Regions from separate parts of the Kitasatospora sp. NPDC091335 genome, predicted to be linked through region 2. Evidence: riboswitches for the same ligand, from Rfam matches in the RefSeq annotation. Region 2 holds a riboswitch; the other holds the start of a gene.

Region 1 (20,616 bases), on a different contig from region 2:
CGTCTGATGCCGACCGCCGAGACCCAGCTCAGCCGCCGCACCTCCGAGCAGATCGTGGCCGACCTGGTCGCCCGGCTGCCGCTGCCGCGCCCGCAGGGCGGCCCGGCCGTCCGGAGGGGCTGAGGTGGTCCAGTCCGACTCGGCGTCGGGACTGCGGGCCGGGTTCCGCGGCCTCACCACCCGGGGCCGCTCCTTCCTCGCCGCCGGGGTCACCGCGGTGGTCTGCTCCTACCTGCTCGACCAGGACGCCCTGCTGCGCGTCGGCGTCCTGCTCGCCGCGCTGCCGCTGGTCGCCGTGGTGGTGGTCGCCAACACCCGCTACCGGGTGGCCAGCGGACGCCGGCTCAGCCCGCGCCGGGCGGCCGCCGGCCAGGAGGCCAGGGTGCACCTGCGGGTCGACAACGTCTCCCGGGTGCCCACCGGGGTGCTGCTGCTGGAGGACAAGGTCCCGTACGTGCTCGGGCCGCGCCCGCGCTTCGTGCTGGACCGGGTCGAGCCGCGCGGCCACCGCGAGGTCTCCTACCGGGTCCGCTCCGACCTGCGCGGCCGCTACCCGCTCGGGCCGCTCCAGCTGCGGCTGTCCGACCCGTTCGGGATGTGCGAGGTGACCCGCGCCTTCACCGCCTCCGACGTCCTCACCGTCGTCCCCCAGGTCCAGGCGCTGCCGAACGCCCGGCTCAGCGGCGAGTGGGCCGGCCAGGGCGAGAGCCGCAGCCGCACCCTGGCGATGGCCGGCGACGACGACCTGATCCTGCGCGAGTACCGGCCCGGCGACGACCTGCGCCGGGTGCACTGGCGCTCCACCGCCCGGTACGGCGAGCTGATGGTGCGCCGCGAGGAGCAGCCGCAGCAGGCCAGGGCCACCGTCCTGCTGGACACCCGGGAGATCGCCCACCGCGGCAGCGGCCCCGCCTCCTCCTTCGAGTGGGCGGTCGGCTGCGCCGCCTCGGTCTCCGTGCACCTGCTGGAGCGCGGCTACCAGACCCGGCTGCTCACCGACACCGGCCAGTCGGTGCCGGGGCCCGGTGGCGGCCGCAGCCACAGCACCGCCGAGACCTCCGGGCTGGTCCTGGACGCCCTCGCGGTCGCCGACCTGTCCGACGGCGGCACCCTCTCCCGCGCCGAGGACCCGCTGCGCACCGGCGGCGAGGGCCTGCTGGTCGCCGTCCTCGGCGACCTGGACGACACCCAGGCCGCCCGGCTGGGCCGGCTGCGCAGCCGCACCGGCGGGGCGGTCGCCTTCCTGCTGGACACCGGCACCTGGGCCGGCCTGCGGATGCTCGCCCCGGACACCGGCGGCGACGAGTTCCGGGACCGCGCCCGGCAGCTGCGCGAGGCCGGCTGGACGGTGATCCCGGTGCGCGCCGGGGACTCCGTACCGGACCTCTGGCGGGCCGCCGACGGCAGCAGGACGACCGCCCCCTACCGAGAAGAGGCCGGCGCGTGACCACCCGGGCCAAACTGACCGTGTACTCGGCGCTGGCCACCGCCCTCGCCTCGCTGTGCATGATGCCGCTGCTCACCACCCGCAGCTGGCTCTCCCACGCCTTCCTGGTGATCGCCGTGATCGGGGCCGTCGGCGCGGGCCTGCGCCGCTCCCCGCTGTACCGCTGGACGGTGCCGGTCGGGCAGCTGCTGGCGCTGCTGATGCTGATGCTGCTCGGCTTCGCCGGCGCCGGCGGGGTGCTGCCGGGGCCGGCCACGATGCGGGTCCTGGACCAGGTCTTCGCCTCCGGCGTGGACGACATACAGCAGTACGCCATCCCGGCTCCGCCCTCCGCGGGGCTGCGGCTGATCCTGGTCTCGGCGGTCGGCCTGATCGCCGTCGCGGTGGACACCGTCGCGGTGACCTACCGGCGCTCGGCGCTGGCCGGGCTGCCGCTGCTGGCGCTGTACTCGATCGGCAACGGCCTGGCCGGGGCGCACGGCAGCTGGGTCTGGTTCGGCGCCGCCGCGGCCGGCTACCTGCTGCTGCTGTTCGCCGAGGGCCAGGACCGGGTCTCCCGCTGGGGCCGCGTCTTCTACGGCGGCTCGCGCGGCTCCGTGGAGTCGGGCCGGGTCAGCCCCGGCGGCCGTCAGGTCGGCGTGCTGGCCCTGGCGGTGGCCCTGCTGCTGCCGGTGGTGCTGCCGCACTGGAGCTTCGGGCTGCTGCGCTCCGGCTCCGGCGGATCGAGCGGCAAGGGCGTCGGCGGGAGCCTGTCGACCAGCCTGGACCCGCTGGTCAGCCTGGAGGCCGCGATCACCAAGCCCACCGACGCGGAGCTGCTCAGCTACACCCTGGACAGCCCGCTGGCCGACCAGACCTACCTGCGGACCGGCTCGCTCGACCAGTTCGACGGCACCAACTGGAAGCTCGGCAGCACCACGGTCGGCGACCTCCCGGTGACGCTGCCCACCCCCGAGGGCCTGCGCAACGCCCAGGTCCCCCGGATCGAGGGCGACTTCCAGGTCAGCGACCGGCTGGAGGCCAGCTGGCTGCCGATGCCCTACCCGGCCGCCTCCGTCCAGGTCCCCAACCGCGGCGACTGGAAGCTCGACCCGCTGACCGGCACCGTCCTGCCGGCCGGCGACAAGGCGATCCGCGGCCTGCGCTACCACGTCAGCGCCCTGGACCTGCGGCCCACCGCCGACGAGCTGCGCCTCGCGGCCACCGCGCCCCAGGACGTCAGGGAGCACTACACCGCCCTCCCGTCCGACCTGCCGGCGGTGGTCGCCGAGCAGGCCAGGGCCGTCACCTCGGGCGCGCAGAACGACTACGACCGGGCGACGGCGCTGGTGAACTGGTTCACCGGGCCGACCTTCAAGTACGACACCACGGTCAACGGCGGCACCGGCAGCAACGCCATCGCCGTTTTCCTGCGCGACCGCAGGGGATTCTGCGTGCACTACGCCTCCACCATGGCGGCGATGGCCAGGGTGCTGAAGATCCCGGCCCGGGTGGCCGTCGGCTTCACCCCGGGCGACAACAAGGGCGGCGACGTCTACTCGGTGAACGGCCGGATGTACCACGCCTGGCCCGAGCTGTACTTCGCGGGCTACGGCTGGCTGCGCTTCGAGCCGACCCCGAGCCGCGGCGTCCCGGCCCGCTACACCGAGAAGTCCAGCACCCCGACCACCGCGCCGAGCCAGCAGGCGACCGCGGCCCCGCAGTCCGCCTCGGCCGCCCCGGTGCCGACCGCCGGTTCGGACTGCACCGCCAAGCAGCGCCAGCTGGGCGAGTGCGGCACCAAGGGCAGGACCGCCGCCACGGCCGGCGAGGAGTCCTGGCTGCTCTCCGCCCAGGTGCTCGGCACCCTGGCCGCGGTGGCCGTGCTGATCGCGCTGCTGCTCGCCCCGATGCTCTGGCGCGCCGCCGTACGCCGGCGCCGGCTGGGCGGCGGCGGACGGCGCGGGCCCGGCGGGAGCGGTCCCGCGGAGCTGACCGACGCCCAGGTGCTGGCCGCCTGGGACGAGCTGGTCGACTCCGCCTGGGACCTCGGAATTCCCCCGGACGAGTCACGCACACCGCGTTCCGCCGCGCGCCGGATCGCCGAGACGGCACAGCTGGACGCGGACTCCGCGGCGGCCACCGGCCGGCTCGCGCTGGCCACCGAGCGGGTGCTCTACGCCCCGCCCGGGCCGCTCACCGCGGAGCCGCTGGCCGCCGACGTCCGCGCCGTACGGCGCGGGCTGCGGGCGGCGGCCGGGCGGCGCGGACGGACCAGGGCGCTGCTGCTGCCGCCGTCCTCGGCGCAGCTGTGGTGGCGGATCTCCGACGCGGTGCGGGCCGCCAGGGCGGCCGTCGCCACCGGGGCGGGCCGGGCGGTCGAGCGGGTCTGCGTGCCGGTGCGGCGGGTACTCACCCGGCGCAAGCGCTCCACGCCGGAGTCCTGAGCCGGGGTTCCGCGCCAGGGTTCCGCGCCGGACACGAAGCCGAGACGTACGAAGCCGGGGCGGGCAGTCGATCGACTGCCCGCCCCGGCTTCGTAGGTCTCGGCCGAGCGGCTCAGAAGCCGCCGGTCTGCTCGTCCCTGCGGCGCTGCCAGCGCTGCTCCACCCGGTCCATCATCCCGGCCTTGGGGCGCGGGGCCGCGGCCGGGCCGGCACCCCCGGTGCCCTGGCCCGCGGGCCCGCGCCGCCAGCCGGTCACGGCGAACACCGCACATCCGAGCATCACCAGGAACCCCACGACGCTGACCCAGATCTGGTCCGGCACGACCATGCCGCCCATCAGCAGGCCGATCCCCACCACGAAGCCGGCCACGGCCAGGTAGACCCGCCGACGGGTGTAGGTGCGCAGCCCGGTTCCCTCGAGCGCCGACGCGAATTTGGGATCTTCGGCATACAGCGCTCGCTCCATCTGGTCGAGCAGTCGCTGCTCGTGCTCCGAGAGCGGCACGGAGTCCTCCTACTCGTCGGTCGCGGGTGCGACCGGTCCGCCCACCCCGGTCGGGGAGGCAAGTCCAATCAGCCTTGGGGCACACGGTCGGACGCCTGTGCGGGGGCCCGGCCCGTGTCGTCCATATGCCCCACGCATCCGGCTGTCATGCTTTCCGGCTTTACCCAGATCATACGGTCCGTGAGCCCGTTACGGGGTGGTCTGCGCCGCGTGGGACGGGCCACTTCGAGCGCGGACGACCGCATCGGAGTCAACGCGCCACGCCCCGGACAAGTGCCCGATCGGATGGAATCGTCCCGGACCTGGGGAGGTATGCCGCCGGGCGGCCCGGCGCGAACGGGGAGCGGGCGGGAAACCGGCGGGCGTACGGGGCGCGAACCACCGCCGTACGGTGTGCGAAACCGTGCGGCGGTGTGAAGGCGCTGCGAAAGGGGCGCGCGGGTCCGGAGGGACGCCTCAGGCCAGGGTGGCCAGCAGGTGCAGCTGGGTCGCCACGGCGTGGAAGGCGGGCTGCGCGGCGGCGGCCTCCTCCAGCTTCAGCAGCGCCTCCAGGGCGCCGGGCTCGGTGTCCACCAGCACACCGGGGACGAGGTCGGCGAAGACGCGTACACCGTGCACCGACTCCACCCGCAGGCCCGCGGCCTCGGCCAGCCGGCCCAGCTCGTCGCCGGTGAAGCGGCGCGGCATCGGGTCCTGCTCGCCCCAGCGGCCGTCGGAGGCGGAGAGCACGGTGCGGGCCTCGGTGAAGTGGCCGGCCAGCGCGCGGGCCAGCACGGCGCCGTTGCGGTTGGCCGCCAGCAGGCTGACCAGGCCGCCCTTGCGCAGGGTGCCGGCCAGGCTGCCGAGCGCCTCGGCCGGGTCGTCCACGACCTCCAGCACGCCGTGGCAGAGCACCGCGTCCACACTGCCGGCGGCGACCACCTCGGGCAGCGTCTGGGTGTCGCCCTGGACGGCCCGCACCAGGTCCGTCACACCGGCCTCGGCGGCCCGGCGCTCCAGGGCGAAGAGGGCGTCCGGGCTCGGGTCGACCACGGTGACGCGATGACCGAGCTTGGCGACCGGCACGGCGAAGTTGCCGGTGCCGCCGCCGGTGTCGACCACGTCGAGCACCGGCTGGTCCAGCTCGGCCGCCCGCTTCTCCAGGGCCGTCCGGACCACCTCCCACACCACGGCGGTACGCAGGGCACTGCGGGGACGCGTCGGGTACAAGGTGGAACTCCTCGGCACGTGCGGTTCGATCAGGTTGCCTCCACCTTAGACCGGCCCGGCGGGCTGCCCGCCCGCGCCCGGCGGCTCGTCGGCGTCCGGCGGCGGTCCTGCCGCGGGCGGGGCTGCGTGCAGGCCCAGCAGCCGCTCGACCAGGCGCAGGAAGAGGGCGGAGTTGCGGATCAGGTCGTCGGCGTCGCGGGCCGAGGCGGCGCCCCGGATCCCGGCCTCGGCGGCGGCCCGGCGCCGGGCCCCCGCGCCGTAGTAGAGCGCCCACTCGGCGAGCTCGGGGGCCACCTCGGGCAGCACCTCCCAGGCGCTGCGGATGGCCTTGCGCCGGCGCGGGCTCTTCTCCGGGCGGCCGCGCACCGCCAGGACGGCCGCCACCGTGCGCAGCGCGGCCAGGTGGGCGGTGGCGTAGCGCTCCAGCGGATCGTCCAGGGCGCGGGCCCCGGCGAGGGTGCGGTGGGCGTCGGCGAGCAGGTCGAGGGCGGCCGGCGGAGCGGCGATCCGGCGCAGCACGGGGTGGACGTCCCCTCCGGCGGGGCGTGCACCGGACGGACCCGGCAGGTACGGCAGGGCGGCGGAGCGGAGGCGGGCGGTGACGGGCTCAGGGTGACTGATGGTCATGGTCTCCCCCTTCCGAGGCAGCGCGCGGACCGGGTGGCCCGTGCCCCTCCATCGTGAACGGCACCACTGACAATCCGGCCCCGTCCGCCGTCATTCCCCGGGAACGGGCCGGAAACGGGCGTAGCGGCGGCGGGCGCGGTCCTCCCCCGGTCCGCGCCGCCGCCGTGCCGTCGCTCCGCCGCTCCCCCCGGGGCGGCGGTGGCGAACTCCCCCCGCGGCCGGTCTCCCCCCGGCCCGCTCCGCCGCCCCGTGTCGGCGGTGCGGGGACCGTGACCAGCCCCGTGGCGGACCGTCCACCCGACTCCCCCGGCGTTCGCTGCCGGGAGACGGACGGATCCGCCGCCCGGGCGGGCCCGGCGCCCGACGCGCCGCCCTCCCGGGTGCCACCACTCTCCCGTCTCCGCAGGTCGGGGGCCATCCGTTGACGTACTCAACCGGGGATCTGAGTATCCGTACTCAGTCCGCCGCACGCCGGCCGCCGGAACCGCGACCCGCGCCCACGGCGTCCCGGCTGCCGGTACGGTACGGCGGGGCCGGCGGAACCGGCCCGGGTTCCGAGGAGGGGGACGCGATGACCACGAGGAGGGGGACGCGATGACGGTCCTGCCGCTGATCTTCACCAGCGGACTGGCCAGCGGCATCAACGCCTACGCGGTGGTGCTGCTGCTCGGCCTGCTGGGCAGGTTCGCCGACGCGGACTCGGTGCCGCAGGCGCTGGAGCGCACGGACGTGCTGCTCGTGGCCGCCGTGCTGTTCACGCTGGAGGCGGTGGCCGACAAGATCCCGTACGTGGACAGCGTCTGGGACGCCGTGCACACGGTGATCCGGCCGATCGCCGGTGCCACCGTCGGCGTGCTGATCGCGAGCAACGACCCCGGCTCGCTCAGCGAGGTCGCGGCCGGCGCGATGGGCGGCACCTCGGCGCTGGTCAGCCACCTGGTGAAGGCCTCGCTGCGGATGGCCGTCAACACCTCCCCCGAGCCGCTCAGCAACATCGTGGTCAGCATGGCGGAGGACCTCTCGGTGGCCGGCCTGGTCACCCTGGCGATCTTCCACCCCTGGCTGGCCGCCACGGTCGCCGGCGTGGTGCTGGCCGTCGGCCTGCTGCTGGTCTGGCTCGCGGTCAGCAGGATCCGGGCCTTCCGGGCCCGCCGCCGCGAACGCAGGGCCGCCCGGGCGGCCGCGGACGGATCGCCCGCCCGGCCGACCTAGGATCAGGTGCCATGGCACAGATCGTCATCATCGGCGCAGGAATGAGCGGGCTCGCGGCGGCCTCCCGGCTGGCGACCCTCGGCCACCGGGTGACGGTCTGCGAGGCCGGCGGCACGTACGGGGGCATGGTCGGGCGGTACGAGCGCGAGGGCTTCGCCTTCGACACCGGGCCCGGCCTGCTCACCCTCCCCGCGGTCTACCGCGACCTCGCGCTGAAGACCGGCAGGGAGCCGCTGGAGCAGCTGGTCGGGCTGGCCCCGGTCGACCCGGAGAGCCGGCACCTGTTCCCCGACGGCACCGCCGTCACCCTGCCCAACGCCTCCAGGGGCGGCGTCGGCCAGGCCCTGGACGCCGCCTTCGGCGCGGGCTCGGGCGCCCGCTGGAGCGAGGTGATGAACCACGGCCGGACGGTCTGGGAGGCCACCCGCCGCCCGCTGCTGGAGGAGCCGCTCCCGGCCGAGCGCGGCGTCCTGTCCCCGGCCGACCGGGCCGTCCTGGAGGCCGACCCGTACCCCGTCCCGCCGCGCACCGGCCTGGCCCGGCTGCGCAAGCCGGTCCGGTGGACCCTCGACACCGTCGCCCGGCGGCAGCTCGACGGCCACCCCGGCCTGACCGCCCTGCTGGGTGAGGCCGCGCTGCGGTACGGCCTGCCGCCCGGCCAGGCCCCGGCCGGGGCCACCGTGCTGCCGTACATGGAGCAGTCCTTCGGGGTCTGGTACGTCCGGGGCGGCCTGCGCGCCCTCGCGGACGCGGTGTACCGGCGCTGCGAACTGCGCGGGGTCGGGTTCCGCTTCGACACCCCGGTCACCCGGGTGGTCGTCGAGGGCGGCCGGGCCCGCGGGGTCGAGACGGCGGACGGCCGGATCGACGCCGACCTGGTGGTCTCCGCGATGGACACCGCCGCGCTGTTCCGCCACGGCCTCGCCGAGTGGCCGGGGACGGAGCCCGACGGGTGGGAACCGTTCGAGGTGCCCGGCCGGTTCAGCGTGCTGCTGGCCCTGCGCGGGCCCCGGCCCGAGGGCACCGTGCACCGGACGGTGGTGCACGCGGCCGACCCGGCCGCCGAGGAGAACGCCCTCACCCTCTCGGAGCCGCCCTGCGAACGCCCCACCGTCCAGGTGCTCCGCCCGGACGACCCGTCGCTGCGGCCCGACGACGCCCACGAGAGCGTGGTGCTGACGGCGACCGTCCCGGCCCAGGGCGACGTCGACTGGACGGCCCCCGGCGTCGCCGACCGCTACGCCGACCGGCTGCTCGCCCACGTGGACGCGGCCGGCCTGGGGCTGCGCGAGCGGGTGCTGTGGCGGGTCGTGCGCACCCCGGAGGACACCCGCAGGGAGACCGGCGCCCTCGGCGGCTCGGTCGCCCGCCCGGTGCTCGCCTGTTCGTTTCCGGGGCTGCACGCCGCCAACGAGTCCCCCGTCCCCGGCCTCTACCTGGTCGGCGGCAACGCCCACCCCGGCGGCGGGCTGGCCCGCGTCGGCATGTCGGCCTGCATCGCCGCGGGCCTGATCGGCCCGGCCTGACGGCCTGCGGCTCAGCCCTGGTGCCAGGTGTTGTCCTGCTGCTGGTAGCCGTAGTTCTGGTCGTACACCGGCTGCTGCGGGATGCCCTGGGTGTGCTGCTCGGGCTGGGGCTGCCACTGCTCGTGCTGCTGGGGCTGGGGCTGGGCGTTCGGGTCCCAGGGCTGCTGGTGCTGCGGCTGGTAGCCGGCGTACTGGTCCTGCTGCTGGCCCTGCTGCTGCGGGTAGCCGCCGTACGGGTCCTGCTGGTACTGGGGGTAGCCGCCGTAGGGCTGCTGCTGGTCGTAGGCGAAGGCGGGCTGCTGCTGGGTCTGCCACTGCTGCTGGTCGTAGCCGCCCTGGTAGGTGGCGGCGTACGGGTCCTGGGGCTGCTGCGGGATCTGCGGCTGCTGCTCGTAGTACGAGGTGGCGTAGACGCCGTCCTGGGCGATTTCCTGCATCTCGAAGGCGGCGGTCTGCTCGACCTCGGGCACCTCCGCCGGGAGCTCGTCCGGTACCGGAACCTGCACCGGCACCGCGGCCGGGGTCTCCTCGACCGCGCTGACCTCGCCGATCCGCTTCCGGGCGACCGCGGCCGCCGCCACCGCGGCGGCGCCGCCGGTGAGGGCGCCGAGCAGCGGCACCTTGGCGAGCGGGCCCGGCAGGCTGCCGTCGGACTTCCGCAGCGACCAGCCGGCCTGGTGGCCGCGCTTGACCGAAAGGGTGACGAAGGTCTGGCCGACCGCGAACAGCGCGGCGCCGGCCCCGATCACCACGACCGACCCGAGGCTCATCCCGGCGGCCACGCCCAGGAAGCCGGTCAGGGCCAGGGCCCGCCAGTGCAGCGGCGCCCGGTTCTGCAGCAGCACCTCCGCGACCAGCCAGAGCGCCACCACCGCCAACGCGACGTACAGCAGCAGGTATCCGATGCCCATCCGCCCGCTACCTCCAGCTCGCGTGCCCACGCGTGTGCGCCGCGCGTGTGCGGCGACTGTACCGGTTCAACGGCCGGGGTACCGCATCGCGTTCCCACCCCCCGGACACCGGCCGCACACGTCCGGGCCCGCCACCGTCGGTACGGTGACGGGCCCGTGAACACCCGGCGCCGGCGCCGCGGAGACACCCGCCCGGCCCGGTCTCCCGGCGCCGGGCCGGGCCCGCCGCTCAGCGCTGGTGCAGCCCCAGGTTCTGGTAGATCTCCAGCGTCGCCGTCGAGTGGTTCAGCGTGATGAAGTGCAGACCGGGCGCGCCCTCGGCGAGGAGGCGCTCGGCCATCGCCGTGGCGTGCTCCATGCCGATGGCCCGCAGCGCCGCCGGGTCGTCGATGGCCGCCCGCAGGCGGGCCTCCAGGTCGGCGGGGAAGGCCGAACCGCTGAGCTGCGGGAAGCGCTCCAGCTGCTTGGCGTTGGTGACCGGCATGATCTCCGGGATGATCGGCGTCTCGCAGCCGGCGGCCGTCACCCGGTCGCGCAGCCGCAGGTAGTCGTCCACCTCGAAGAACATCTGGGTGATCGCGTAGTCGGCCCCGGAGCGGACCTTCGCCACGAAGTGCCGGATGTCGTCGTCCCAGTCGGTCGAACGCGGGTGCATGTTCGGCGAGGCGGCGACGCCCACGCAGAAGTCGCCGATGCCCTTGATCAGCTCCACCAACTCGTAGGCGTACGTGACGCCCTCGGGGTGGCTGACCCACTCGCCCATCGGGTCGCCGGGCGGGTCGCCCCGGACCGCGAGGACGTTCCGGACGCCCTGGTCGGCGTACTGGCCGATGATGTTGCGCAGCTCCGCGATCGAGTGGTCGACCGCGGTGAGGTGGGCGACCGGGGTCAGCGTGGTCTCGGTGGCGATCCGGCCCACCATGTTGACCGTGCGTTCGCGTGAGGAGCCGCCCGCGCCGTACGTCATGCAGACGAAGTTGGGGTCGAGTGGTTCGAGTCGCCGGATGGCGTCCCAGAGTTTCTGCTCGCCGACCTCGGTGCGCGGCGGCATGAACTCGAAGGAGAAGGAGCGCTTGCCGGCCGTCAGGAGTTCGCGGACCGTCAGTGCGCGATCCGTCCTCGTGGAAGCGATGCCGAGTGCCATGCTGGCAGGCTATCCGGCGTTCGAAGGGGCCGGACAACCCAGGTCCATTTATTGAGACAACAAGTGGACGGCGTTCCGGTTCGCCCGGCGCCTCTCCGCGGCACCTCCGGGAGCGCCCCCGGCGCCGCCGCTCGCACATCCGTTCCCAGTCGCCCCGCTACGCTTGCTGCACCCCAGCGAACCAGCGGAGCCCCATCGTGACCTCGTCCAGCACCCGGCCGGCCAACCCCAGCGCGGCCAATCCCATTGACGCGGAGGACGTCCGCACCCGCGTCAACACCGCGCTCGCCGCCTTCATCGACGGCCAGTCCGTGCTGCTCGGCAAGATCTCGCCCCAGCTGGTCCCCGCCGCCGACGCGCTGCGCGACTTCCTGCTGGACGGCGGCAAGCGGCTGCGCCCGGCCTTCTGCTACTGGGGCTGGCGCGGCGCCGGCGGCCCGGCCGGGGGCGCCACCGGCGAGGGCATCGCCAACGCGGCCGCCGCCCTGGAGCTGCTCCAGGCGAGCGCCCTGGTGCACGACGACCTGATGGACCGCAGCGACACCCGCCGCGGCCTGCCCTCGATCCACCGCCGCTTCGAGGCGCTGCACCGCGACAGCGGCTGGCGCGGCGACCGCGAGCAGTACGGCACCTCCGCCGCGGTGCTGCTCGGCGACCTGCTGCTGATCTGGTCCGACGAGCTGTTCCTGCGCTCGGGCCTGGACCCGGCCGCGGCGCTGGCCGCGAAGCCGGTGTTCGACCTGATGCGCACCGAGGTCATGCTCGGCCAGTACCTGGACGTGCTGGAGCCGGTGGCCGGCGACTCGACGGACGAGGGCGCGCTGGAGCGGGCGCAGACCGTGCTGCACTACAAGTCCGCGAAGTACACCATCGAGCGGCCGCTCCAGGTGGGCGCGCTGCTGGCCGGCGCCGGTCCCGGGCTGGTCGAGGCGTACGGGGCGTTCGGGCTGCCGCTGGGCGAGGCCTTCCAGCTGCGCGACGACCTGCTCGGCGTCTTCGGGGATCCGGCCGTCACCGGCAAGCCGGCCGGTGACGACCTGCGCGAGGGCAAGCGCACCCTGCTGGTCGCGCACGCGATGCGGGGCCTGTCGGCCGCGGACGCCCGGCACCTGGACGGGCGGCTCGGCGCGCCGGACCTCGCGGCCGAGGAGGTCACCGGGCTGCGCGGGCTGATCGCCCGCAGCGGCGCCCCCGAGCTGGTGGAACGCCGGATCGAGGAGCTGATGCGGCAGTCGCTGGCCGCGCTGGAGGCGGCGCCGCTCGCCGACGAGCGGGCCCGCACGGTGCTGCTGGCACTGGCCGAGGCCGCCACCGTCCGCAAGTACTGACGGACGGCGGCGGCCTCCGGGCCCGCCGTACGGCCCGGGTGGGTCAGAACCCGGGTGGTCAGAGCGCGGCGCGCACCCGGCCGGACAGTTCGGCGGCGGCCGCCCGCGGGTCCGCCGCGGCCGTGATGGCCCGGACCACGACGATCCGGCGGGCCCCGGCGGCCAGCACCTCGTCCAGGTTGCCGAGGTCGATCCCGCCGATCGCGAACCACGGCCGGTCGGTGGTCCGCTTCGCCGCGTACGAGACCAGGCCGAGGCCCGGCGCCGGGCGGCCCGGCTTGGTCGGGGTCGGCCAGACCGGACCGGTGCAGAAGTAGTCCACCCCGGGCTCGTCGATCGCCGCGTCCACCTCGGACTCGGCGTGGCAGGAACGCCCGATCAGCACGTCCTCGCCGAGGATCGCCCGGGCGGCCGGCACCGGCAGGTCGTCCTGCCCGAGGTGCAGCACGTCCGGCCGGGCCGCGTGGGCGACATCGGCGCGGTCGTTGACGGCCAGCAGCCTGCCGTGCCGGCGGCAGGCGTCGGCCAGGACCTCCAGGACCTCCAGCTCCTGCCTGGCCTCCAGGCCCTTGTCGCGCAGCTGGACGATGTCCACCCCGCCGGCCAGCGCCTCGTCCAGGAAGTCGGCGAGGTCGCCCTGCTCCCGACGGGCGTCGGTGCACAGGTAGAGCCGGGCGTCGGCCAGCCGGGTGCGCGGCGTGTCCGCCGCCATCAGATCAGCATCGCCTGGGCGCGGCGCTTCACCTCGGTGCCACGGTTCTCCCGCAGCGCCTGGATCGGGCTGCCGGGCAGCGACGGGTCCTCGGTGAAGAGCCACTCCAGGATCTCCACGTCGTCGTACCCGCAGTCCCGCAGGACGGTCAGGGTGCCGGACAGGTGCTTGACCAGGCCCGGGCCGTCGATGAACGCCGCCGGGACCTGCAGCGACTTGTTCGGCCCGCGCCGTACGGCGATCAGGCCGCCGTTCTTGACCAGGTCACGTACCTCGGTGACCCGGACCCCCCACTGCTCCGAGATGTCGGGCAGGTACATCCAGTCGGTGACCAGGGCTTCAATCTTGCTTTCGATCTCACTCACGCCACCAGACTGCCACCTCCACGGCCCACCGCGCACCAGGCGCTACCCCGCGACGGCCGCCTTCAGCGGCACCGCCGGGTCGGCCGCGCGGGCCGGGTCCAGCGCGGTGCCGCGCTCGATCAGCTTCCGCCCCTGGGTGAGGTCGCGCGGCCGGTCCACGGTCAGCAGCGCGCTCGGCACCCCGTCGCGCAGCCAGAGCACCGACCAGCCGACGTCCTGCGGACTGCCGCGCCGGAGCGGCTCGTCGCCCTCGGCGTGCCGGCCGGCGTACTGGACCATCCGCCCGAACTGCTCGGACCAGAAGTACGGCACCGGGTCGTAGGCCGGCGCGTCCGCGCCCAGGACGGCGGCGGCCACCGCCTCGCCGGACTGCAGGGCGTGGTCCCAGTGCTGGACGGCCAGCCGGGCGCCGGCCCGGGCCGAGGGGTAGCTGACGCAGTCGCCGGCCGCGAAGACCCCGGGCAGCGAGGTGCGCAGCCGCCCGTCCACCACGACGGCGCCGGCCGCGTCCAGCTCGACCCCCGTGCCGGCCAGCCAGCCGGTCGCGGGCCGGGCGCCGATGCCGACCACCACCTCGTCGGCGGGCAGGTGCGAGCCGTCCGCCAGCAGCACCGCGCCGGGCTCGACGGCGGCCACGCCCACCCCGCAGCGCAGGTCCACGCCCGCCTCGGCGTACCAGGCGGCCATCGCCGAGCCGATCTCCGCCGGCAGCGCGCCGGGCAGCGGCGCCGGACCGGCCTCGGCCACGGTCACCTCGCAGCCCGCCGCCCGGGCCGCGGTGGACACCTCGGCGCCGATCCAGCCCGCGCCGACCAGCACCAGCCGCAGCCCGGGGCGCAGCAGCGCGCGCAGCGCCAGGGCGTCGTCCAGGGTGTGCAGCAGGTGCGCCCGCTCGGCTCCGGGCAGGGCGCGCGGGACGGCGCCGGTGGCGATCACCAGCGAGCCGTACGGGAGGTCGCCGGCGTCGGTGTGCAGCACGCCGGGGGTGAGGCCGGTGGCGCGGCGGCCGGTGAGCAGCTCGATGCCGAGCCCGTCGTAGTCGATGTCCAGGGCGGTGGAGTCGGTCTTGCCGAGCAGCACGTCCTTGGAGAGCGGCGGCCGGTCGTACGGCGCGTGCGGCTCCTCGCCGACCAGCGCGATCCGTCCCCGCCACCCGCCCTGCCGCAGCTTGAGGGCGCACTGCGCCCCGGCCAGCCCGGCTCCGACGACGACCACCTGATCCGTTGCGCTCAGCTCTGCCACGCCCGTCACTGTACCCAGCGGCCGGACGGCGGCCGCGGGCCGTCCCGTCCCCCGTACGGGCCCGCGGCCCCTCCCCCGTCCGCCCTGCGTACGGGCCTTCGGCCGGGCCGACCCCCGGCGTTATGGTGGGAGCACCACACGGGAGCCCGGCGCACCGGGCTGAGAGGCGGGCTGACACGGCCTGCGACCGTCCGAACCTGATCCGGGTCATACCGGCGAAGGGAGAAGAGCAGCCTTGTCACGCTTGCTACCGGGCGCCCGCACGGACGTCCTGGTGATCGGCGGGGGCATCATCGGCCTCGCCGTCGCCTGGCGGGCCGCGCAGCGCGGCGTGCGGAACGTGGTCGTGGTCGACCCCGATCCCGGCCACGGCGCCGCCGGGGTCGCGGCCGGGATGCTCGCCCCGGTCACCGAGCTCCAGTACGGCGAGGAGCCGCTGCTGCGCCTCGGGATGGCCTCGAACGAGCGGTACGCGGCGTTCGCCGCCGAACTGACGGAGGCGAGCGGCGGCCTGGACACCGGCTACCGCCGCTGCGGCACGATCGCCGTCGCCCAGGACTCCGACGACCGCGCGGAGCTGCGCGAACTGCACGCCTTCCACCAGCGGCTCGGCCTGGACTCGACCTGGCTGACCGGCCGGGAGGCCCGCAGGCTCGAACCGATGCTCGCCCCCGGCGTGCGCGGCGGCCTGCACGTCGCCGACGACCACCAGGTCGACCCCCGCCGGCTGCTCACCGCCCTGTCCGCCGCCTGCGAGCGCGCGGGCGTCCTGCTCCACCGGGCCGAGGCGGTCGAGCTGCTGGTCGGGGGCGGCCGCGCGGTGGGCGCCCGGCTGAGCACCGGCGGGACGGTGACCGCCGGGCAGGTCGTCCTCGCCGCCGGCCCGCACAGCCACCGGCTGCCCGGCCTGCCGCAGGACGTGCTGCCCGCGATCCGTCCGGTGAAGGGCCAGATCCTCCGGCTGCGCGTTCCCGAGTCCTACCGGCCGTTCCTCTCCCGCAACGTCCGCGCGGTCGTCCGCGGGCAGCACCTGTACGTCGTCCCGCGCGAGAACGGCGAGCTGGTGGTCGGCGCGACCACCGAGGAGCAGGGCTACGACACCACGGTCACCGCCGGCGGGGTGTACGAACTCCTGCGGGATGCCCACGAGTTGATCCCCGGGATCACCGAACTCCCGCTCGTGGAGACCTCCGCGGGCCTGCGCCCCGGCTCGCCGGACAACGCCCCGCTACTGGGCCCGACCGCCCTGCCCGGCCTGGTCGCCGCCACCGGCCACTACCGCAACGGCGTGCTGCTCACCCCGGTGACCGCGGACCTGGTCTCCGAGCACCTGGCCACCGGTGAAGTCCCCGATCTGGCCCGGCCGTTCACGCCGCTGCGCTTCTCCCCCGACCGCTCCACGACGAAGGCCTCCGCATGACCGAGACCGCACCCCCCGAGACCGCCTCGCACGGCACCGCACCGCACGGGACCGCACCGCACGAGATCGCCCTGACCGTCAACGGCGAGCCCCGCAGGACACCCGCCACGACCACCCTCGCCGAGCTGGTGGCCACCGTCAGCGCCGCCAACACCGGCGTCGCCGCCGCACTCAACGAGGCCGTGGTGCCGCGCAGTTCGTGGTCCGCGACGGCACTGAGCCCCGGCGACCGGATCGAGATCCTCACCGCCGTACAGGGAGGCTGAACCAATGGCCGACGACCTTCTGACCATCGCCGGGACGTCCTTCTCCTCCCGGCTGATCATGGGCACCGGCGGCGCGCCCAGCCTGGAGGTCATGGAGCGCGCGCTGCTCGCCTCCGGCACCGAGCTGACCACCGTCGCGATGCGCCGGGTCGACGCCACCACCCAGGGCTCCGTCCTGGACGTGCTGACCCGCAACGGCATCCGGGTGCTGCCCAACACGGCCGGCTGCTTCACCGCCGGCGAGGCCGTGCTGACCGCCCGGCTGGCCCGCGAGGCGCTCGGCACCGACTGGGTGAAGCTGGAGGTGATCGCCGACGAGCGCACCCTGCTGCCCGACCCGATCGAGCTGCTGGACGCCGCCGAGACTCTGGTCGACGACGGTTTCACCGTCCTGCCGTACACCAACGACGACCCGGTGCTGGCCCGCAAGCTGGAGGACGTCGGCTGCGCGGCCATCATGCCGCTGGGCTCGCCGATCGGTTCGGGCCTGGGCATCCGCAACCCGCACAACTTCCAGCTGATCGTGGAGGGCGCCGGCGTCCCGGTGATCCTGGACGCCGGCGCCGGCACCGCCTCCGACGTGGCGCTGGCGATGGAACTGGGCTGCTCCGCGGTGATGCTGGCCTCCGCGGTGACCAGGGCTCAGGACCCGGTGCTGATGGCCGAGGCGATGCGGCACGCCGCCGAGGCGGGCCGGCTCGCCCGCCGGGCCGGCCGCATCCCGCGCCGCTTCCACGCCGAGGCCTCCTCCGCGATGGCCGGCCGGGCCGATCTGGACACCCGGGAGCACCCGGCGTTCTGAACGCGCCGGTGGGACCGTGTCACAAGCCGGGCACAGCCGGGCCGGCGGGCGGTGTCCTCCGGGCCCGGCCGGGCGCGGCGGCACTAGACTCACCGGGTGGACATGGCACTGCACGACCCCCTGATCGGTAGCCTGCTCGACAACCGGTACCGGGTCGAGCAGCGCATCGCGACCGGCGGGATGTCCACCGTCTACCGGGGCACCGACACCCGGCTGGACCGGGTGGTCGCGCTCAAGGTGATGCACCCCTCGCTGGCCGGGGACGAGGGCTTCACCGCCCGCTTCATCCGCGAGGCCAAGGCGGTCGCCAAGCTCACCCACCCCAACGTGGTCAACGTCTTCGACCAGGGCGCGGACGGCGGCCACGTCTTCCTCGCCATGGAGTACGTGCCCGGCCGCACCCTGCGCGACCTGCTGCGCGACCGCGGCGCGCTGTCCGTCCGGGCCGCGCTGGACGTGCTGGAGCCGGTGCTCGCCGCCCTCGGCTCCGCCCACCGGGCCGGGCTGGTCCACCGCGACGTCAAGCCGGAGAACGTGCTGATCACCGAGGGCGGCCTGGTCAAGGTCGCCGACTTCGGCCTGGTCCGGGTGCTCGGCACCGCCGACGGCGCGCCCACCTCGACCAGCACAGCCACCGGCGGCACGGTCCTGGGCACGGTCTCCTACCTGGCCCCCGAGCAGATCCTCCCGGACGCCCCCACCGACCAGCGGGTGGACGTCTACGCGGCCGGCATCCTGCTGTACGAGATGCTCACCGGCCGCCGCCCGCACACCGGCGACAACCCCGTCCAGGTCATGTACAAGCACCTGCACGAGAACGTCCCCGCCCCCTCGCTGGTCGCCCCCGCCGTCGGCCCCGGGCTGGACGCGATCGTGGCCGGCGCCTGCGCCCGGTCCGCCGACGCCCGCCCGTACGACGCGGTCGAGCTGCTCGCCGCCCTCCAGCGGGTCCGCCGCACCCTCACCCCGGCCGAGCTGGACGCCGAGCCGCCGGCCTCCACCCGGCCCAGCCCGCGCTACCCGACCAGCGAGCCGACCTCGGTGATCGAGCCGCTGCCGTGGCCCGCCGACGCCCCGCCGCAGGAACGCACCAGCGTGCTGGACATGCCGCCGGAGCTGATGGACGAGCTGCTCGCCGAGCCGCGCCCGTACGACGAGCCCGCCCCGGTGCGCCGGCGCCGGCCCGGCCTGCTGCGCCGGCTCCCCCGCAAGCCGCTGATCTGGACGGCCGCGCTGACCGCCCTGGTGCTGGCGATCGGCGGCGCCACCTACGGGATCTCCGAGGGGCTGTACGGCTCGGTGCCCGGCGTGCTCGGCAGGGACCGGGCCGAGGCCCAGCGGGTCCTGGACGGGCAGGGCCTGCACGGGAAGTTCGTCGAGGTGTTCAGCGAGTCCGTCCCGTCCGGGCAGGTGATCTCCACCGACCCCGGGGTGGGCGCGCGCACCCGCAAGAGCGACAGCGTCACCGTCACTGTCTCCAAGGGCCCCAAGCGGATCGCGGTGCCCGACCTCACCGGCAGGAGCGCCGCCGACGCCGCCACGGCGCTGACCGGCGCCCAGCTGGCCAGGGGCAACGTGACGGAGGCCTACGACGACACCGTGCCCGAGGGCTCGGTGATCAGCAGTTCACCCGCGGCCGGGCAGCTGCTACAGGAGAACACCGCGGTCTCGCTGGTGGTCAGCAAGGGCATGGTGGCGGTCCCGAACGTCACCGGGATGACCAAGGACGAGGCGCAGAAGGCGCTCCAGGCGGCCGGCTTCACCATGCAGACCAGCGGCTGGGACGTGTTCGGCGCGGTCACCGCGTCCGGCCAGAGCCCGGCGGCGGGCGAGCGGCGGCCGCAGCGCAGCCCGGTGACGGTCAAGTTCTCGCTCTTCTAGCCGCCGGTCCAGCACCGCCGGCCCCCGGTCGGGGTCAGCGCAGCGGCCCGTCGCCCGGCTCCTCCTGGTAGGAGTAGCGCTGCTCCCGCCAGGGGTCGGCGAGGTTGTGGTAGCCGCGTTCCTCCCAGAAGCCGCGCCGGTCGGCCCGCATGTACTCCACCGCGCGCACCCACTTGGGGCCCTTCCAGGCGTACAGCCGCGGCACCACCAGCCGGACCGGGAAGCCGTGTTCGGCGGTGAGCGCCTCGCCGTCGCGGTGGGTGGCGAGCAGGGTGTGGGGGTCCGCGAAGTCGGCCAGCCGGAGGTTGGCGCTGTAGCCGTACTCGGCCCAGACCATGACGTGGGTGACGCCCGGCGCCGGGGGCACCAGGTCGAGCACGGCGGCGGCCGACACGCCCGTCCAGGTGTTGCCGAGCACGGAGAACTTGGTCACGCAGTGCAGGTCGGCGACGACCGTGGTGCGCGGGAGGGCGCTGAAGGCCTCGAAGTCCCAGCTGTGCTTCTCCGCCGAGGCGGTCGCGCCGAACACCTGGAGGTCCCAGGTCAGCGGCTTGAAGCGGGGCACCGGGCCGTAGTGCAGAGCGGGCCAGCCGCGCTGTGCGCGCTGCCCCGGGGGGAGCCTCGGGTCAGACGGCGGAGGCGGTTCGTGTTTCGGCTGACCCATGGATCCATGGTGACAGACGGCGGACTCGCCCCGGTGCGCGCCCCTTTGCGAGGGTTCGCGCCCCCGCCCGTACGGACCAGCAGTCGACGGCCCACCAGCACGTTTCATCATGAATCGGATATTCCGACACATGTCCTAGTGAGTGTGAACTTACTGGAATTTCCACCCGAAGCGATGCCAGGATGCGCAGCGCAGGACGAAGCAGCAGGACCGAGACGGGAACCGACGCAGGACCCGACGCAGGAACCAGAGCAGGACCCACGGCAGGACGAGTGCAGGAGGCACCACCATGCAGGGCGATCCCGAGGTCATCGAATTCCTCAACGAGCAGCTCACCGCCGAGCTGACCGCGATCAACCAGTACTTCCTGCACGCCAAGATGCAGGAGAACTTCGGCTGGACGAAGCTCGCCAAGTACACCCGGCACGAGTCCTTCGACGAGATGAAGCACGCCGAGACGCTCACCGACCGGATCCTGTTCCTGGACGGGCTACCCAACTACCAGCGGCTGTTCCACGTCCGGATCGGCCAGACCGTCAAGGAGATGTTCGAGGCGGACCGCCAGGTCGAGGTCGAGGCGATCGACCGGCTCAAGCGCGGGATCGTGGTGATGCGGGCCAAGAACGACGTCACCTCGGCGAACATCTTCGAGGACATCCTGGCCGACGAGGAGCACCACATCGACTACCTCGACACCCAGCTGGAGCTACTGGAGAAGCTCGGCGAGGCGCTCTACCTCGCCCAGCTCATCGAGCAGCCGGAGTCCTGAGGCCGGAGCCCCGAGGCCCCGGAAACCCTGAGGCCGGGGACCGGTCAGGCCGCCCGGGCCGCCCGCAGCGGGACCACCGGGGCGGCCGCCGGGGCCGGTGCCGCCGGGGCCTGCGGGTCGGCGAGGCCGAGCTTCGCGGCCAGCCGGGCGGTCGGGCAGG
Region 2 (8,653 bases):
CCCCCACCAGCCGGTAGGTGTCGTCCTCGATCTCCGGGATCACGCTGACCTCGGGCGTCACGCCGGTCGCCTCGCCGATCGCGCCGACGAGCTGCCGCATGGACGTCTCCGTACCGGAGCCGATGTTGAAGACCTCACCCAGCTCCGCCCGGTCGGCGATGGTCAGCAACCCCTGGACCAGATCGGTGACATGGACGAAGTCACGGGTCTTCCGGTCGATGTCCCCGACGATCTGGATCGGGCGGTGGTTGAGGTGCCAGCGGAGGAAGCGGCCGACCTCCACCATCGCCTCGTGCGGGTTCTCGCCCGGCCCGTAGACGCAGAACGGCCGGCCCACCACCACGGGCAGGCCGCACGCGTGGTGGAGCGCGAGACAGGAGATCTCGCCGCTGAGCTTGGAGGCGCCGTACGGAACGAACGGCCGCGTCGGGTGGTCCTCGTCCATCGGGAACCGCCGCGGCGTCCCGTAGACGGACGCGGACGAGACGTAGACGACCCGGCGGACGGCCGACTTGAGCAGGGACTCGGCGAAGGAGACGGTGCCGAGGGCGTTGATCTCGAAGTCCAGACGCGGCTGCGTCACCGACAGCGTCCCGTTGGCGTTCGCGGCGACGTGGAAAACCAGTTCCGCACCGTCGACGGCTTCGGCGATGGCATCGCCCTCACGAATGTCGAGCAGGTGCAAGGTGACCCCGGACGGCGGTTCGACACTCATCGCCGTCCTGGCGTTGTCGATGATGGTCACCTCTTTCCCCAGAAAGAGGAGAGAATTGGTCAGGTGCCGTCCGACGAATCCCAGCCCGCCGGTCACCAATACCTTCTCGTATGCTTCGAGCATGCTTTCAATGTGCCGACGCCACGGCCGACTCGCATGCCGGCGGACCTGAAGCCGCAACCATTCGGGTGAAAACCGGTTCGATCATGTGTCGGCCGCGAACACCAGCGGCGGGCACCCCACCACGGCCACGGTGAACTCCGACCGGGCCGCGAGGGTCGATGCGGACAGCATGCCGCGAACGGTACCCGCCGGGTACGACAGAACGGCCCGCAAGGATCTTCAAGACCTTCGACGCCGTCGCCCCGGATGCTGGGGCCCAAGTCCGTCGAGCACGGTTCGGCGGTGATCCGCCGCACCCTGGAGGCCGCTTCATCGACCCCCCGGCCCGGCGCCCACCCCGACCGCGACGCGATGAGCAGCCACGACATCGTCCAGGCCGCCTGGAAGGCGTTCGCCACCCACGACGCCGACCGGATCTCCGCGGTCTTCACCGAGGACGCCGAGTGGCTGGCGCCTCCGGGGAACGCGACGGCCACCGCGCTGGACTGCCCCAGCCACCTGGTCGGCAGGGAAGTCATCACGCGCTTCCTCGCCGAGGACTTCTCCCGCCTGTTCGCCAGTGACGTGGACGTCACCTTCCACGGTTTCCACGCCGACGGCGACCGCGTGGTGGTGGAGGAGACCATGACCGCGACGCTCGCCAACGGAAACCACTACGCCAACGACTACTGCCTGGTCTTCGAACTCCGCGACGGTCTGATCCACCGCGTCCGCGAGTACATGGACACCGCGCGCGGACACCACACGGTCTTCGGCGGCGCCGAGGAGTAGCCGAAGACGGCAGAGCGCCGCCCCGAGGTGATCGAGGGCGGCGCTCGGGTGTCCCGCGTCAGTCGACCAGGGGGAGGTACACCTTGTTGCCCTGGGCCGCGAACTCGGCCGACTTCTCGGCCATGCCGGCCAGGGCCTCGGCGTCGAACTCGGTGTTCACCGCGGTGGAACCGTCGCCGTGCTCGTCACGGATCTTCTGGGAGATCTTCATCGAGCAGAACTTCGGGCCGCACATCGAGCAGAAGTGGGCGGTCTTGGCGGGCTCGGCGGGGAGGGTCTCGTCGTGGAAGGACCGGGCGGTCTCCGGGTCGAGGGCCAGGTTGAACTGGTCCTCCCAGCGGAACTCGAAGCGGGCGTCGGAGAGGGCGTCGTCCCAGGCCTGGGCGCCGGGGTGGCCCTTGGCCAGGTCGGCGGCGTGGGCGGCGATCTTGTAGGTGATCACGCCGGTCTTGACGTCGTCCCGGTTGGGCAGGCCCAGGTGCTCCTTGGGGGTCACGTAGCAGAGCATCGCGGTGCCCCACCAGGCGATCATCGCGGCGCCGATGCCCGAGGTGATGTGGTCGTAGCCGGGCGCGACGTCCGTGGTGAGCGGGCCGAGGGTGTAGAACGGCGCCTCGTCGCAGATCTCCTTCTGGAGATCCATGTTCTCCCTGATCTTGTTCATCGGGACGTGGCCCGGGCCCTCGATCATCACCTGGACGTCCCGCTCGCGGGCGATCCGGCCGAGTTCGCCGAGGGTCTCCAGCTCGGCGAACTGGGCCTCGTCGTTGGCGTCCGCGATCGAGCCCGGGCGCAGGCCGTCACCGAGCGAGAAGGTGACGTCGTAGGAGGCGAGGATGTCGCAGAGCTCCTCGAAATTCGTGTAGAGGAAGTTCTCCCGGTGGTGCGCCAGACACCAGGCCGCCATGATCGAGCCGCCGCGCGAGACGATGCCGGTCTTGCGGCGGGCGGTGAGCGGGACGTAGCGCAGCAGCACGCCGGCGTGGACGGTCATGTAGTCGACGCCCTGCTCGCACTGCTCGACGATGGTGTCCCGGTAGACCTCCCAGCTCAGCTCCTCGGCCTTGCCGTCGACCTTCTCCAGCGCCTGGTAGAGCGGCACCGTGCCGATCGGCACCGGGGAGTTGCGCAGGATCCACTCGCGGGTGGTGTGGATGTTACGGCCGGTGGAGAGGTCCATGACGGTGTCGGCACCCCAGCGGGTGGCCCAGGTCATCTTCTCCACCTCCTCCTCGATCGAGGAGGTGACGGCCGAGTTGCCGATGTTGGCGTTGATCTTCACCAGGAAGTTGGTGCCGATGATCGCCGGCTCCACCTCCGGGTGGTTCACGTTGACCGGGATGACGGCCCGTCCGCGGGCCACCTCGGCGCGCACGAACTCGGGCGCCAGGCCCTCGCGCAGCGCCACGAACTCCATCTCGGGAGTCACCACGCCCCGCTTGGCGTAAGCGAGTTGGGTGACGGCGACACCGCCGCGGCCACGCAGCGGGCGACGCGGACGGCCAGGGAAGACGGCGTCCAGGTTGCGCAGGTTGCCGCCGCGCGGCGAGGTGTGCCTGATCCCGTCGTCCTCGGGGCGCGCCTCGCGGCCGTCGTACTCCTCGACGTCGCCGCGCTGGCGGATCCAGGCGTCCCGCAGCGCGGGCAGGCCGCGCCGCACGTCGGGCTCGTAGGACGGGTCGGTGTACGGGCCCGAGGTGTCGTACAGCGGGACGGTCCTGCCGTTGGTGAGCTGCACCTCGCGGTACGGAACGCGCAGGTCGGGACGCGATCCCTCGCGGTGGGCCTTGCGCCAGGCCGGGGTCGGGTAGCCGGTGCGCTCGCTGCTGGGGGCGCCCTGGGCAGACTGCGGCTGTGCTTCGAACGTGGTCATCAGACCTCTACTCCCTACGCCGGCATTACCCGGTCAGGTTCCTGCGGTCGACGCAGCCGTCGGTCCGTCCGTCGACGTCCCGGTCAGCGCCCTCTCAGCCCGGTGCTCCGAGCTCCCGCGTCGCAGGCGGTGTTGCCTGCACACGACGCCCAACACGGTAGCGAGCGGATCGCCGCAGGTCCAGAGCGTGTCACCGGGGGGCCGGCCGACGACGCCCGGAGCACCCCACGGCCGAAACCGTCCTACCCCGCCCCCATAATGCTCACCAACGCTCCGCAGACACTCCATCAGGGCGTGCACGGCCCACCCGGGCCCGCACTCCGCCCGGGGGGTCCGCGGCTTTGACGACTCTTGGGGGAAACGCACCGTGCGCATCCGTCATGCGGCGGGCCTGAGCGCCGCCGTGATCTCCGCGGTGGTGGGCCTGCCACTGCCCGCGGTGGCGGCCGAACCGGCCGCCGTGCTGTACGTGAAGGACCATGGTTCCACCTGCGACGACAGCGGCCCCGGCACCCGGGCCATACCGTTCTGCACCATCCAGGCCGCCGCGGACCGAGTGCTGCCGGGCCAGACCGTGGAGGTCGCGCAGAGCAGCTACATCGAGGACGTGACCGTCCGGCACTCCGGAGAGCCCGGCAAGCCGATCACCTTCCGCGGCGCGGGCCGTCTCGGCAAGTCGCCGGACATCCCGTCCATCTCCGGTCCGCTGCGGCAGCCGGTGAAGATATCCGGCCAGCACGACATCGTGTTCTCCGGCTTCGACGTGCCTGGCTTCGAGCTCGACGGCGTCAGCCGGGTCGAGCTCTCGGGCAACTGGATCGAGCAGGAGAACAACGCGGCTGTCCGGCCGGCCGTGAGGATCACCGGGCCCAGCGACCGTGTCAGGGTCGAGCGGTCGGTCGTCCGCGGAACGAGCGGCGGTGTGACGGCCGGCCCGGGTGTCACCGGGACGGTGATCGCCGGGAACGACTTCGTCACCGTGTACGGTTCGTCGGTCTCGCTGACCGACGCCCCGGGCGCGACGATCACCCACAACACCACGCACACGACGTGGAACACCTCGGTCGTCCTCGATCTGGCCGGCTCGTCCGACCATGCCACGATCACCGACAACGTCGTGGCCCTGGGCACCGTCCAGGTGTCCGCCGGCTCGACGGCGGGGACCACCCTCGACTACAACACCCTGCGATGGCCCTCCGCCGACACCTACAAGTGGGCCGGCGCCGTCTACAGGACCCCCGAAGACCTCCTGGCCGCCACCGGCCAGGGCAAGCACGACCTGAACGGCTACGTGCAGTTCGACGACGCCTTCTGGCCGCTGTCCGTCCCCAAGGCCGCCACCGGCCCTGCCGCGGGCACCGCGATCGACTCCGCCGGTCCGCAGACGCCCGGCACCCCCGCCGTCGACCTGCTCGGCCACGGAGCGGTCGACCACCCGGAGGTCGCCAACACCGGACCGGACAGCAGCTACCGGGACCGCGGCGCGTACGAGGTCGTCGGCCTCCAGGAGGTCCGGCTGGACGCGCGCGGGACCGTGCACGAGGCCCCGACCGGCCCCGCGCCATTCACCGTCGAGCTCACCGCGACGGCGACCGACACCTGGAAGACGACGCTCGGCTACACCTTCGACTTCGCCGACGGCACCGATCCGGTGACCTCCGCCGAGCCGACGGTCCGCCACACCTACACCGCTCCCGGCGACTACCGGCCGAAGGTCACCGTCACCGACGGCCTCGGTGGCTCGGTCACCGGCGAGCTGTCCTGGCCGGTCCAGGCGGGCGAGGACAAGCCGCTCACCGCTTCCCTCGCGGTGGACCAGGACACCAGCAGCGACCCGCTGGCGGTCAGGGCCAAGGTCACCACGACCAGCCCGTGGCGGATCAGCGGCTACTCCTTCGACTTCGGCGACGGCCCGGCCAAGCCGAACGAGGGCTACTTCACCGAGCGCCACGTGTACGCCAAGCCCGGCACGTACACCGTGAAGTCCACCGTCACCGACGACTCCGGCGCGACCGTGACCAGCACCCGGCAGGTCACCGTCGACTACGCCCCGTCCGGCTTCACCGCGATCACGCCGACCCGGATCATGGACACCCGCCAGCCCGGCAGCCACTACCCGCGGTTCGGCCCCGGCTCGACCTTCGACCTGGACATCCGCAACCGGGTCTCCGGCTCGGCCGGCAACCTGGTGCCCGCGAACGCCACCGCCGTGGTGATCAACCTGACCGCCACCCAGGGCACCGCCACCAGCCACCTGGACGTCTACCCGTCCGCCGCCGCCCGGCCGGCCACCTCGAACGTGAACTTCGGCCCCGGCCAGGACGTCGCCAACCTGGTGACCGTGCCGGTCGGCCCGAACGGCACGGTGGTGATCCGCAACAACTCCGGCTACGTGCACGCCGTCGCCGACGTGCTCGGCTACTTCACGGCCGGCAGCACCGACCGGTTCGCCTCCGTCGCCCCGGCCCGGCTGCTGGACACCCGGTCCGACGACAACCCGCTGACCTCGGGCAGCGCCCGCCGGCTGAAGGTCGCCGGCGCCGGCGGTGTGCCGGCGAACGCGACCTCGGCGGTGCTCAACGTGACGGCCACCGGGTCCACCTCGGCGGGCTTCGTCGCGGCCTACCCCGGCGGCACCCAGCGCCCCGCGGCCGGTTCCAACCTCAACACCGTCCCCGGCCGGAACATCCCCAACCAGGTGGTGGTCCCGCTGGGCGCGGACGGCAGCGTCGAGCTCTTCACCAACGCGGCCGCCACCCACCTGGTGGTCGACGTCTTCGGCTACTACGGCCCGGACGGCAAGGGCCTGTTCACCCCGGTCACGCCGAGCCGCCTGCTGGACTCGCGGGACAGCGGCCCGTTCGGTCCGTCCTCCAGCCGTACGGTCGGCGGCGTGCCCGCCGGGGCGACCGCCGCGGTGGTCAACCTGACGGCGACCGGGACCACGGAGCCCACCCACCTCACCGCCTGGGCCACCGGCACGGCCAAGCCCGGCACCAGCAACCTCAACGCCAGCCCGGGCCTGGACGTCCCCAACCACACCACCATCCCGGTGGACCCCCAGGGCCGGTTCGACATCGCCAACAACTCCGGCACGACCCACGTCATCGCCGACCTCTTCGGCTACTACCGCAACCAGTAGCGGCCCCGCTCCCGGGAACGCCCGAGGCCCGGCTCCCCCTTCGCGGGGGGCCGGGCCTCAGGGCGGCGTCACGGGAAGCCGGTCAGCCCTTGGCGGCCTTCTTCACCAGGACCACCACGGCGGCCGCGATGCCGACCACCACCAGCAGCTTGATCACGATCGAGAGCAGCGCGCCGACGACGCCGAAGACGAAGGCGACGATGTTCCAGGCCAGCACCAGGACCAGCACCGGGATGACGATGTTGCGCACCCAGGAGGGCAGCGACTTCCAGAGCTCAGCCATGTCGGTTCCTCTTCTCCCCTCGGGTCGGCCGCCGTCCGGTGCCGCATCCCGCTTGCTTTCGGTACTTCGATCGTACGGTGGCGCGAGTGCGGGAACGAGGCCCAACGGCCCGGAGAGAACCCCGAGATCACCCCGATCCCGTCCCCCCGGGGGACCCCCGAGAATTCACCCGGACGGACGCGCAACCTCCGGGCTTCCCGTTCGTCCAACCAGTGCCGGAAGCAGGCCGGTCCGGCACCGTCGATCCGGGGGAGTCCGATCATGCGAGCCCGTACAGCCGTTTCCCTGGCCGCCCTGGCCGCCCTCAGCCTCACCGCTCCCGCCCTCGCCGCCGGCGTGGCCACCGCCGCACCCGCCACTCCCGCCGCACCGGCGACCGCCGCGGCCGACGTCACCGCCCCGGCCGGCTTCACCGGGATGGTCCCGACCCGGGTCCTGGACACCCGCGACTACAACCAGGTCCCGGCGACCCGCACCGCACGGCCGCTCCAGGCGGGCGAGTACTTCTCGACCCCGCTCGCCACGGGCTGTCACAGCCACCCGCCGCAGGAGTGCTACTCCGTCGTCCCGGCCGACGTCACGGCCGTGGTGGTCAACGTGACCGCGACCAATCCGACCGCCGACGGCTTCCTGTCGATCGGCTCCGTCCCCGGCCAGCCGGGGACCAGGCCCGCCACCTCCAGCATCAACTTCAAGGCCGGCCAGACCGTCTCGAACCTGGTCACGGTCGCGGTCGGCCCGGTCAGCCGCACCTCCCCGTGGATCACCGTCTACAACAACTGGGGCACCACCGACGTCGTGCTCGACGTGGTCGGCTACTACCGGCCCGGGGCGACCGACAAGTACGGCCCGCTGAACCCGGTCCGGATCGCCGACAGCCGGACGGACGGCACCGGACGGCTCGGCGGCGACGCGGTGCGCACCTACCAGGTCCGCCGCCCCGAGCTGGGTACCGCGGACGCCACCTCGGTGATCCTCAACGTCACCGCGACCGACGGCACCTGGGACAGCTACCTGACCGCGTACCCGAGCGGATCACCGCGGCCCGCCTCCGGTTCGAACGTCAACTTCCCGGTCGGAAGGACCGTCGCCAACCAGGTCGTGGTGCCGGTCGGGGCCGACGGAAAGATCGACATCTACAACCACGCCGGCTGGGCGCACGTCATCGTGGACGTCGTCGGCTCCTACGGCCAGTCCGGCCAGGGGCTCTTCAGCGCGCTCAGGACGCCGGTGCGCATCCGCGACACCCGGGAGGCCGGCGGCAAGCTCCTGCCGCTGTCGACCACGGACCTCCAGGCCGTTCCCACCGACGGCTCCGTCCCGAACGCGATGGGCGTCGAGGCCAACCTCACGGTCACCGACGCCGGCGAGTCCGGTTACCTCACGGTGTTCCGGGGCCAGGGCCAGGGCACGCGGCCGGACACCTCCACGGTCAACTTCGAGCCCGGGCAGACCGTCGCCAACTCGGCGACCACCGCGGTCACCGGCAGGGGCACCTACTCCGTCTACAACCACAGCGGACCGGTGCACCTGATCGCCGACCTGACGGGCTACTTCGTCACCGGCTGAGCACACCCGCGTGCGGCCGGCCCTCCCGGAACACCGGGGAGGCCGGCCGCACGGGCTCAGACCGGCCAGCGCTCGCCGCGCCAGGCGGCGTCCCAGAACATCCACTCGTAGCGCGAGGTGGTCACGAAGTGCCCGACCACCTTGCGGCGTTCGGTCGCGGACAGCTCCTCGCCCAGC

Evidence for each region. Region 2 has a riboswitch for thiamine pyrophosphate ahead of thiC (phosphomethylpyrimidine synthase ThiC). Riboswitches for the same ligand answer to the same signal wherever they lie in the genome.
Region 1: another riboswitch for thiamine pyrophosphate. It lies ahead of thiO (glycine oxidase ThiO); the one in region 2 lies ahead of thiC (phosphomethylpyrimidine synthase ThiC).

The regions. Positions count from the first base shown of each region.
Region 1 covers NZ_JBIVUM010000001.1:564,714-585,329, reverse strand. Annotated here, with positions in the region: gene ACIQOW_RS02620 (MoxR family ATPase) at 1-123, shown strand, start outside; gene ACIQOW_RS02615 (DUF58 domain-containing protein) at 125-1,447, shown strand; gene ACIQOW_RS02610 (DUF3488 and DUF4129 domain-containing transglutaminase family protein) at 1,444-3,873, shown strand; gene ACIQOW_RS02605 (DUF3040 domain-containing protein) at 3,986-4,378, opposite strand; gene ACIQOW_RS02600 (methyltransferase domain-containing protein) at 4,835-5,587, opposite strand; gene ACIQOW_RS02595 (SAV_6107 family HEPN domain-containing protein) at 5,633-6,208, opposite strand; gene ACIQOW_RS02590 (DUF4126 domain-containing protein) at 6,809-7,426, shown strand; gene ACIQOW_RS02585 (phytoene desaturase family protein) at 7,438-8,952, shown strand; gene ACIQOW_RS02580 (hypothetical protein) at 8,964-9,863, opposite strand; gene metF (methylenetetrahydrofolate reductase [NAD(P)H]) at 10,093-11,007, opposite strand; gene ACIQOW_RS02570 (polyprenyl synthetase family protein) at 11,205-12,335, shown strand; gene thiE (thiamine phosphate synthase) at 12,394-13,047, opposite strand; gene ACIQOW_RS02560 (Rv2175c family DNA-binding protein) at 13,047-13,412, opposite strand; gene ACIQOW_RS02555 (NAD(P)/FAD-dependent oxidoreductase) at 13,455-14,663, opposite strand; TPP riboswitch at 14,783-14,895, shown strand; gene thiO (glycine oxidase ThiO) at 14,890-16,074, shown strand; gene thiS (sulfur carrier protein ThiS) at 16,071-16,340, shown strand; gene ACIQOW_RS02540 (thiazole synthase) at 16,345-17,142, shown strand; gene pknB (Stk1 family PASTA domain-containing Ser/Thr kinase) at 17,245-19,023, shown strand; gene ACIQOW_RS02530 (molybdopterin-dependent oxidoreductase) at 19,058-19,687, opposite strand; gene bfr (bacterioferritin) at 19,977-20,456, shown strand; gene ACIQOW_RS02520 (bacterioferritin-associated ferredoxin) at 20,501-20,616, opposite strand, start outside.
Region 2 covers NZ_JBIVUM010000014.1:207,248-215,900, forward strand. Annotated here, with positions in the region: gene ACIQOW_RS27385 (NAD-dependent epimerase/dehydratase family protein) at 1-838, opposite strand, end outside; gene ACIQOW_RS27390 (nuclear transport factor 2 family protein) at 1,085-1,609, shown strand; gene thiC (phosphomethylpyrimidine synthase ThiC) at 1,668-3,482, opposite strand; TPP riboswitch at 3,477-3,611, opposite strand; gene ACIQOW_RS27400 (PKD domain-containing protein) at 3,850-6,624, shown strand; gene ACIQOW_RS27405 (DUF5326 family protein) at 6,707-6,907, opposite strand; gene ACIQOW_RS27410 (hypothetical protein) at 7,169-8,476, shown strand; gene tenA (thiaminase II) at 8,533-8,653, opposite strand, start outside.